Regions from separate parts of the Nonomuraea sp. NPDC003804 genome, predicted to be linked through region 3. Evidence: riboswitches for the same ligand, from Rfam matches in the RefSeq annotation. Region 3 holds a riboswitch; each other region holds the start of a gene.
What was found. Region 3 has a riboswitch for cobalamin ahead of cobN (cobaltochelatase subunit CobN). Riboswitches for the same ligand answer to the same signal wherever they lie in the genome.

Region 1 (2,255 bases), on a different contig from region 3:
CGGTGATGGTGAGCGCGGAAGCGGCAGCCGACTGCCCGGACGATCCGGACGGCCCGGACGGCGAGGCCACGGCGACCTGCTTCGGTACGGAGTCGGCCGCCTCCTGGACGCCACAGGCGGCCAGACTGGCCACGCCGACGACAACGACGATGACGCGCGAGAACATGGATAGCCCTTCTTCCGGCTGAGCCGGCACTGGTGTCATGGCACTGATGTCGACCCGGCGCCCGTCACGACAGGGACGCCGGGGAGCACCCCTTTCCCGGGGTGGCCCGCATCGGCCTCCTCGAACGGGAGGTCAGGCGGGAACGGTGCGCATGACGCCAGGAGGGCCGCGCCGGCCCATCTCATGGCCGAGCATGATGGAGCGCAGGATCAGCGGCCGCTCGGCCGGCGCGGGGACGGCCGTGCGGGCCGCCGGATCGACGAACGCCAGCACCGCGACGAGCAGCCGTACGGCCAGCCGCCGCAGCAGCGCCCACAGGGCCGCCTCGCCGTGCGACATCCACAGCGCCGTCAGCCCGATCGCCCATCCGTGCATGACCAGCATGCCGAGGCCCGGCACCAGCCAGGACTGGCCGTGCGCGTGCCCGGCGACCACCGGCTCGACGGCATGGGCGCCGGCGAACAGCACGTGCAGCACCAGCTGCGTGGCGGCCAGGGTCACGGCGATCACGGCCGCCGACCGCTCCCGCCCGGCCAGCGCCTGGGCCGGCAGGAACGACACCAGCAGCGCCACCACCACCGACGGCGCCGACACCGACCCGCCGGCGAACACATGGGCGGCGATGCCGAGCATGACCGAGACCGCGGCGAAGGCGGCGGCTCGCAGAGCTCGAAGCGGCATCGTGGCTGACATGGCCCGGCCATCATCCCACGCTTACCCGCCGCTTCCCCAAGCGGATTCTTCGCCGCACAACCGCCCCCCTCGCGCGAGGAAGCCTGGACGAGCCCGCACCGGCCGTGGTGACAGGACCGCGGGCAGGGCGCCGGAGTCCCTGCCGACCTCGCCGACCGGGCGGGTGAAGTGATCGGCTAGCGTACTGCCCGGCGAACTGTTGCGAGGTGCCCCGCGTTCGCGGGGAGAATCGGGAAGCCGGTGAGAGTCCGGCACGGGCCCGCCGCGGTTACCGGGGAGCCTCCGCCCACGCGCGCGAGCGCAGTCACTGGCCCGACAGGGCTGGGAAGGCCGGCGGGCAGGCGTTGATCCGGGAGTCCGAAGACCGGCCTCGCGTTCACCGCCCCCACGGGGGCGCGAGTCAGCGGGAGCCTGCCCATGATCAGCCAGCTGTACGACGTCATCCACCGCCGCCGCGACGTGCGCGGCGAGTTCACCGGCGCGCCGGTGCCCGACGAGGTGCTGCACCGCGTGCTGTCGGCCGCGCACGCGGCGCCCAGCGTCGGCCTGTCCCAGCCGTGGGACTTCATCCTGGTGCGCGACCGCGCCGTCCGCGCCGCCTTCCACGATCACGTACGGCAGGAGCGGGACACGTTCGCGGCCGCCCTCGACGGCGAGGCCGCTCGGCGGTTCGCCCGGATCAAGATCGACGGGGTGCTCGAGTCGACGCTGTCCGTCGTGGTCACCTACGACCCTGACCGGGGCGGGCCCGCGGTGCTCGGCCGCCACGCCATCGCCGACGCCGGGCTGTACTCGGTGTGCCTGGCCATCCAGAACCTGTGGCTGGCCGCCACCGCCGAAGGGCTCGGCGTCGGCTGGGTGTCGTTCTACCGCGAGTCCTTTCTGCGGGACCTGCTGGGCGTCCCCGGCGTGGTGCGACCGGTCGCGTGGCTGTGCGTGGGCCCCGTCTCCCACCTGGAGGAGGTCCCTGACCTGGAACGGCACGGCTGGCGACGGCGCCGCCCGCTGGACGCCGCCGTCCACCACGACCGCTGGACCGGCGACCGCTGACCTGCGCCCGGCCGCCGGGTGGAATGCCTGCGCGAAGCCCATCCGGGAAAGCCCCTCCTACGGGCGGGCCCTCCGCGGTCAGCGGAGCCGGTCGCGCAGGCGGGCGCACTCGTGGGCGAAGCGGGTGCCGCGCCCGCTGTCCGCGTGGGCGGACACGCACGGGATCTCGCCTCGGGCGCCGGCCCACGCCGCCACGTCGGTGGCCAGCGCCACCGCCGCGGTGTGGCCGGCGGTCGGCCGCTCCCCCTCGCCTGGCAGCAGCACCGGCAGCATCCCCCTGAGGATGTCCCAGACCTGCTCGTGCGCGCCCCGGCGGGCGGCGTCGGTGAGGGAGTCCAGCACCGGA
Region 2 (2,255 bases), on a different contig from region 3:
CGCCTCGCCGTACAGGTCGGTGAGGTGCGGCACCTCCTTGGGGTCGAACAGCGACCACACCTGGTCGGCCTCGACGCGGCGCATGAACTCGTCCGGCACCCAGTTGGCGAGGTTGAGGTTGTGGGTGCGGCGGGCCTCCTCGCCGGTGTTGTCGCGCAGTTCGAGGAACTCCTCGATGTCGGCGTGCCAGGTCTCCAGGTAGACGCAGGCCGCGCCCTTGCGGCGGCCGCCCTGGTTGACTGCGGCGACACTGGAGTCGAGCGTGCGCAGCCAGGGGACGATGCCGTTGGAGTGGCCGTTCGTGCCGCGGATGAGCGAGCCCCGGGAGCGGACCCTGGTCCAGGCGATGCCGATGCCCCCGGCGTACTTCGAGAGCCTGGCGACCTGGCCGTAGCGCTCGTAGATACCCTCGAGGTCGTCGCGCGGCGAGTCGAGCAGGAAGCAGGACGACAGCTGCGCGCGGCGCGAACCCGAGTTGAACAGGGTGGGCGAGCTCGGCAGGTAGGACAGCGTGGACATCAGGGCGTACAGTTCGGCGGCCTCGGCGACCGAGGCGGAAAGGCCGCACGCCACGCGCAGCAGGAAGTGCTGCGGGCGCTCGAGCACGCCGCGCGTGTCGGGGTGGCGCAGCAGGTAGCGGTCGTAGACGGTGCGCAGCCCGAAGTACTCGAACCTGTCGTCGGCGCTCTCGTCCACCAGCGCGTCGAGGGCGGCGGCGTGGGCGGCCACGAAGGCGGCCAGCCCGTCCTGGAGCAGGCCGGCGGCGTGGGTGGCCGCGATCGACTCGGAGAAGGTCCGCACGCCGTGCGCGGCGGCCTCGTCGGCGATCTCCTCGGCCAGCAGCCTGGCGGCCACCTTGGAGTTCTCCGGATCGGCGATCACCCTGGCGGCGGCCTCCTCGATGGCCAGCCGGCGATCCACCTCTACGGTCTGCGTCACGCTCTCTCCTCGCGAGCTCGGCCTCGTGAGGGCAGGCGAGAGCGCGCGGGCATGCCGCGAGGCCCCCGGCCCTCCCTCGAGGCCATGGACAGGTCACACCGCTGGCAGGTCTTCGGACTCGCGGGCGTTCGTCAGCTTCCTACTGGCCGTCGCTTCCCAGGCCATGGGCCCAGTGCGTCGTGACGGCGGTCGTTCCCGCTCACCGCTGCGGGGCAGCGCCGGATTCGCACCGGCTTCCCTTTTTGCTCCGCCCTGATCGGGCGAACCAGCGACGAGCAGGATCCTACATCTAGTGGCCGCGGGCGCAACTACCCCAACATGTCGATGAGGCCGAGGTCCTTGAGCACCTCACGGGTCCGCTCGGTCTCCGACCCGAGCCACACGCCGAAGTCGCCGCCGCTGAGGGGAATCGGCTTCCACCCTCTCGTACGGCACGCATCCGCCCACTGCCGGGACCCGGTGATCTCCTCGAGGATCGCGACCGCCTGGGCGTGCTCGCGCTCGGTCATCTCCCCCGGCCCGAGCACCCCGCACCAGTCGGCGAAGTCGACCCGCACACCCGACTCCAGCAGCGTCGGCGCCTCGATGCCGTCGACCGGTTCGGCGGAGGAGACGGCCAGCACCCTGACTTGGCCCTTGTCGATGCGCTTGCGCCAGTCGCCGAGCGGCCCGGCGGCGACGGCGGCCCGGCCCACGAGCAGCGCCGCGGCGGCGTCGTGCGTGGTGGGATAGCCGGCGTAGTCGAGCACCCTGGCGTCGGCGCCGAGCCCGCGCGCGACCAGCCCGAACAGCAGGTGGTCGGTGCCCCCCTGCGGCCGGCCCGCCAGCACCGTGGCGCCGGGGTCGGCGAGCAGCCGCCCGGCGAAGTCGTCGAAGCCGCGCAGCAGCGAGGCGGCGGGCACGACCAGCACCTCGACGTCGCCCACCAGCCTGGCCAGCGGGGTGCCGGCCGCCTTGGAGCCGTTGCGCAGGGCGGTCGCGAGCGCGGGCAGGCCCGTCACGGTCAGCGAGGTCCCGCCGTCGGCGACGCCGCTGTATCTGAACTGGCCCGCCAGGACCTTCGCGACGGGGATCCACGCCTCTCCGCCCGGCACGACGGTGAAGCTGGCTCCCTGCCGGGGGACCGTGGCGCCGCACCCGGCCAGGCACGCCAGCGCGGCCACCGTCCCCGGCACGAACGCTGCCACGAACTCCCGACGGCGCATGCGCGCCCCTCCCCGTCGCCCCCAACCCTTGTACAGGATGTTATTGGATGATCACCTTGCGTCACACGTCGGGGGTGGCGGGCAGGTCGGCGGGAACGGCGAGCAGCCGGA
Region 3 (2,255 bases):
CCCAGGTCGTAGCCCTCGCCGGCCAGCCTGGCCAGCAGTTTCACGGTGCTCGCGGGGGTGTCGAGGCCGACCGCGTTGCCGACGCGCGCGTGCTTGGTCGGGTAGGCCGACAGCATCACCACGAGCTTCTTCTCGGCGTTCGGGACGTGCCTGAGCCGGGCGTGCCGTACGGCGATGCCGGCGACGCGGGCCGCGCGCTCGGGATCGGCCGCGTAGACGGTCAGCCCGTCCGCGTCCACCTCCTTGAACGAGAACGGCACCGTGATGATCCGGCCGTCGAACTCGGGGATCGCCACCTGCGACGCAGCGTCCAGCGGTGACAGGCCGTCGTCGTTCTCCTCCCACGCCTGCCTGCTCGTGGTCAGGCACAGCCCTTGCAGGATCGGCACGTCCAGCTCGGCCAGCGCGCCCACGTCCCACGCCGCGTCGTCGCCGCCGGCTCCGGCCGTCGCGGGCCGCGTGCCTCCGGCGGCCAGGACGGTCACCACGAGCGCGTCGGCGGTCCGCAGATTGTCGAGCAGGCCGGGCTCCGCCGTACGGAGCGAGGAGCAGAAGACCGGCAGCGCGCGGCCGCCCGCGGCCTCGATCGCGTCGCAGAGCGTCCGCACGAAGGCCGTGTTGCCCGCCATGTGGTGCGCGCGGTAGTAGAGCACGCCCACGACGGGCCCCTCGGCGGGCCCCTCGGCGGCGGACCGCTCCCTCTCGAGCAGCCCCCACGCCGGGGCCGGCTCGGGCGCCGCGAACCCGTTGCCGGTCAGCAGCACCGTGTCGGACAGGAAGGCGTGCAGCTCGGCGAGGTTGGCCGGGCCGCCGTGGGCGAGGTAGGCGTGCGCCTCGGCGCAGACGCCGCCGCTGACCGTCGACAGCTCCATGAGCTCGGCGTCGGGCGCCTGCTCGCCGCCCAGCACCACCACGGGCCGCGGTCCCGCGAGCAGCCGGTCGAGCCCCTCCTCCCAGGCCCTGCGCCCGCCGAGGAGCCGCACCACGACCAGGTCCGTGCCCTCGACCAGCGCGGGCAGGTCGTCGACCGTCAGCCGGGCGGGGTTTCCGAGGCGGTACGGCGCGCCGCTCGCCCTCGCGCTCAGCAGGTCGGTGTCGGAGGTGGACAGCAGCAGGACGGCCGTGCTCTCGGGCACAGGAACTCCTCCCTCGGGGTCCTCGCCCCGGTCGCGGGTGTCACGAGAGCGGGAGTCTCCTGGCTCCCGGATCGACGCTCACCCCGGCCTTCCCGTCCGTCGCCGGACAGTGGCCTGCGGTGGGGTTCGCTCCCCGGTCACAGTGGCGGGACCGCGCCGGCTTCGCACCGGCTTCCTCCGTCGCCCTCGTCTGTGATCAGACTAGAGGGTTTTGAACGGGTTACCATCCTCCCCGTGGACATAACCGACGTTTCAGGACACCTGCGCCCTGATGCGTGTCCCGGGGCCCTTCAGGTCCACACCGCCGCGGACGGCGCCCTCGCCCGGGTCCGCATCCCCGGTGGCTTCCTCACGGCGGCCCAGCTGGGCGAGGTGGCGGCGTGCGCGGCCGAGCTGGGATCGGGCGTGATCGAGCTGACCTCCCGGGCGAACCTCCAGGTCCGCGGCCTGCGCGTCACCCCCGCCCCGCCGGACGGGCTTCGGGCGGGTCCCGGATCGGGCGCGGCCGCGGCGAGCGTGCCGGTCTTCGCGGCGCGGATGGCGGCGGCGGGGCTGCTGCCGTCGGCCACCCACGAGCGGGTCCGCAACATCCTCGCCTCACCGCTGGCGGGACGCGCCCCCTCGTCCCTGGTGGACGTCCGGCCGCTGGTCGCCGACCTGGACCGCCGGCTGTGCGCCGCCCCCGAACTGGCCGCGCTCTCCGGCCGCTTCCTGTTCGCCCTGGACGACGGCACCGGTGACGTGCTGTCCTGCGGCGCCGACGTGACCTTCCTGGCCACCTCGCCCACCGGCGGGGTGCTGTTGCTCGGTGGGGCACGGCATGCCGTACCCGTGACCGTGTCCGGCGCGGTTCCGCTGATGCTCGCGGCGGCCTCGGCCTTCATGGAGCTGAGCGACGGCACCGCCTGGCGCGTCACCGACCTCCCGGACGGCCCTGCCCGGCTCGCCGCCCGCCTGAACCCGCCGACCACCCAGGACCCCGGCCCGGCGACTCCGCGGCAGGACGCCCGGTTCCCCGGCCCTGCCCCACAGGGCGACCAGGCTCCCGCCCAGGCCCGGCGGGGGGACGACCAGGCTCATGCCCAGGCCCGGCAGGGGGACGACCAGACCCCCGCGCAG

Region 1: another riboswitch for cobalamin. It lies ahead of bluB (5,6-dimethylbenzimidazole synthase); the one in region 3 lies ahead of cobN (cobaltochelatase subunit CobN).
Region 2: another riboswitch for cobalamin. It lies ahead of ABZX22_RS43265 (ribonucleoside-diphosphate reductase subunit alpha); the one in region 3 lies ahead of cobN (cobaltochelatase subunit CobN).

What each region holds. Positions count from the first base shown of each region.
Region 1 covers NZ_JBEXMT010000015.1:213,487-215,741, forward strand. The annotation lists gene ABZX22_RS22095 (copper chaperone PCu(A)C) at 1-166, opposite strand, end outside; gene ABZX22_RS22100 (MFS transporter) at 299-847, opposite strand; cobalamin riboswitch at 1,047-1,247, shown strand; gene bluB (5,6-dimethylbenzimidazole synthase) at 1,277-1,909, shown strand; gene ABZX22_RS22110 (DUF6493 family protein) at 1,988-2,255, opposite strand, start outside.
Region 2 covers NZ_JBEXMT010000054.1:19,534-21,788, forward strand. The annotation lists gene ABZX22_RS43265 (ribonucleoside-diphosphate reductase subunit alpha) at 1-939, opposite strand, end outside; cobalamin riboswitch at 1,025-1,224, opposite strand; gene ABZX22_RS43270 (tripartite tricarboxylate transporter substrate-binding protein) at 1,248-2,144, opposite strand; gene ABZX22_RS43275 (helix-turn-helix domain-containing protein) at 2,206-2,255, opposite strand, start outside.
Region 3 covers NZ_JBEXMT010000003.1:222,379-224,633, reverse strand. The annotation lists gene cobN (cobaltochelatase subunit CobN) at 1-1,136, opposite strand, end outside; cobalamin riboswitch at 1,173-1,353, opposite strand; gene ABZX22_RS05350 (precorrin-3B synthase) at 1,371-2,255, shown strand, end outside.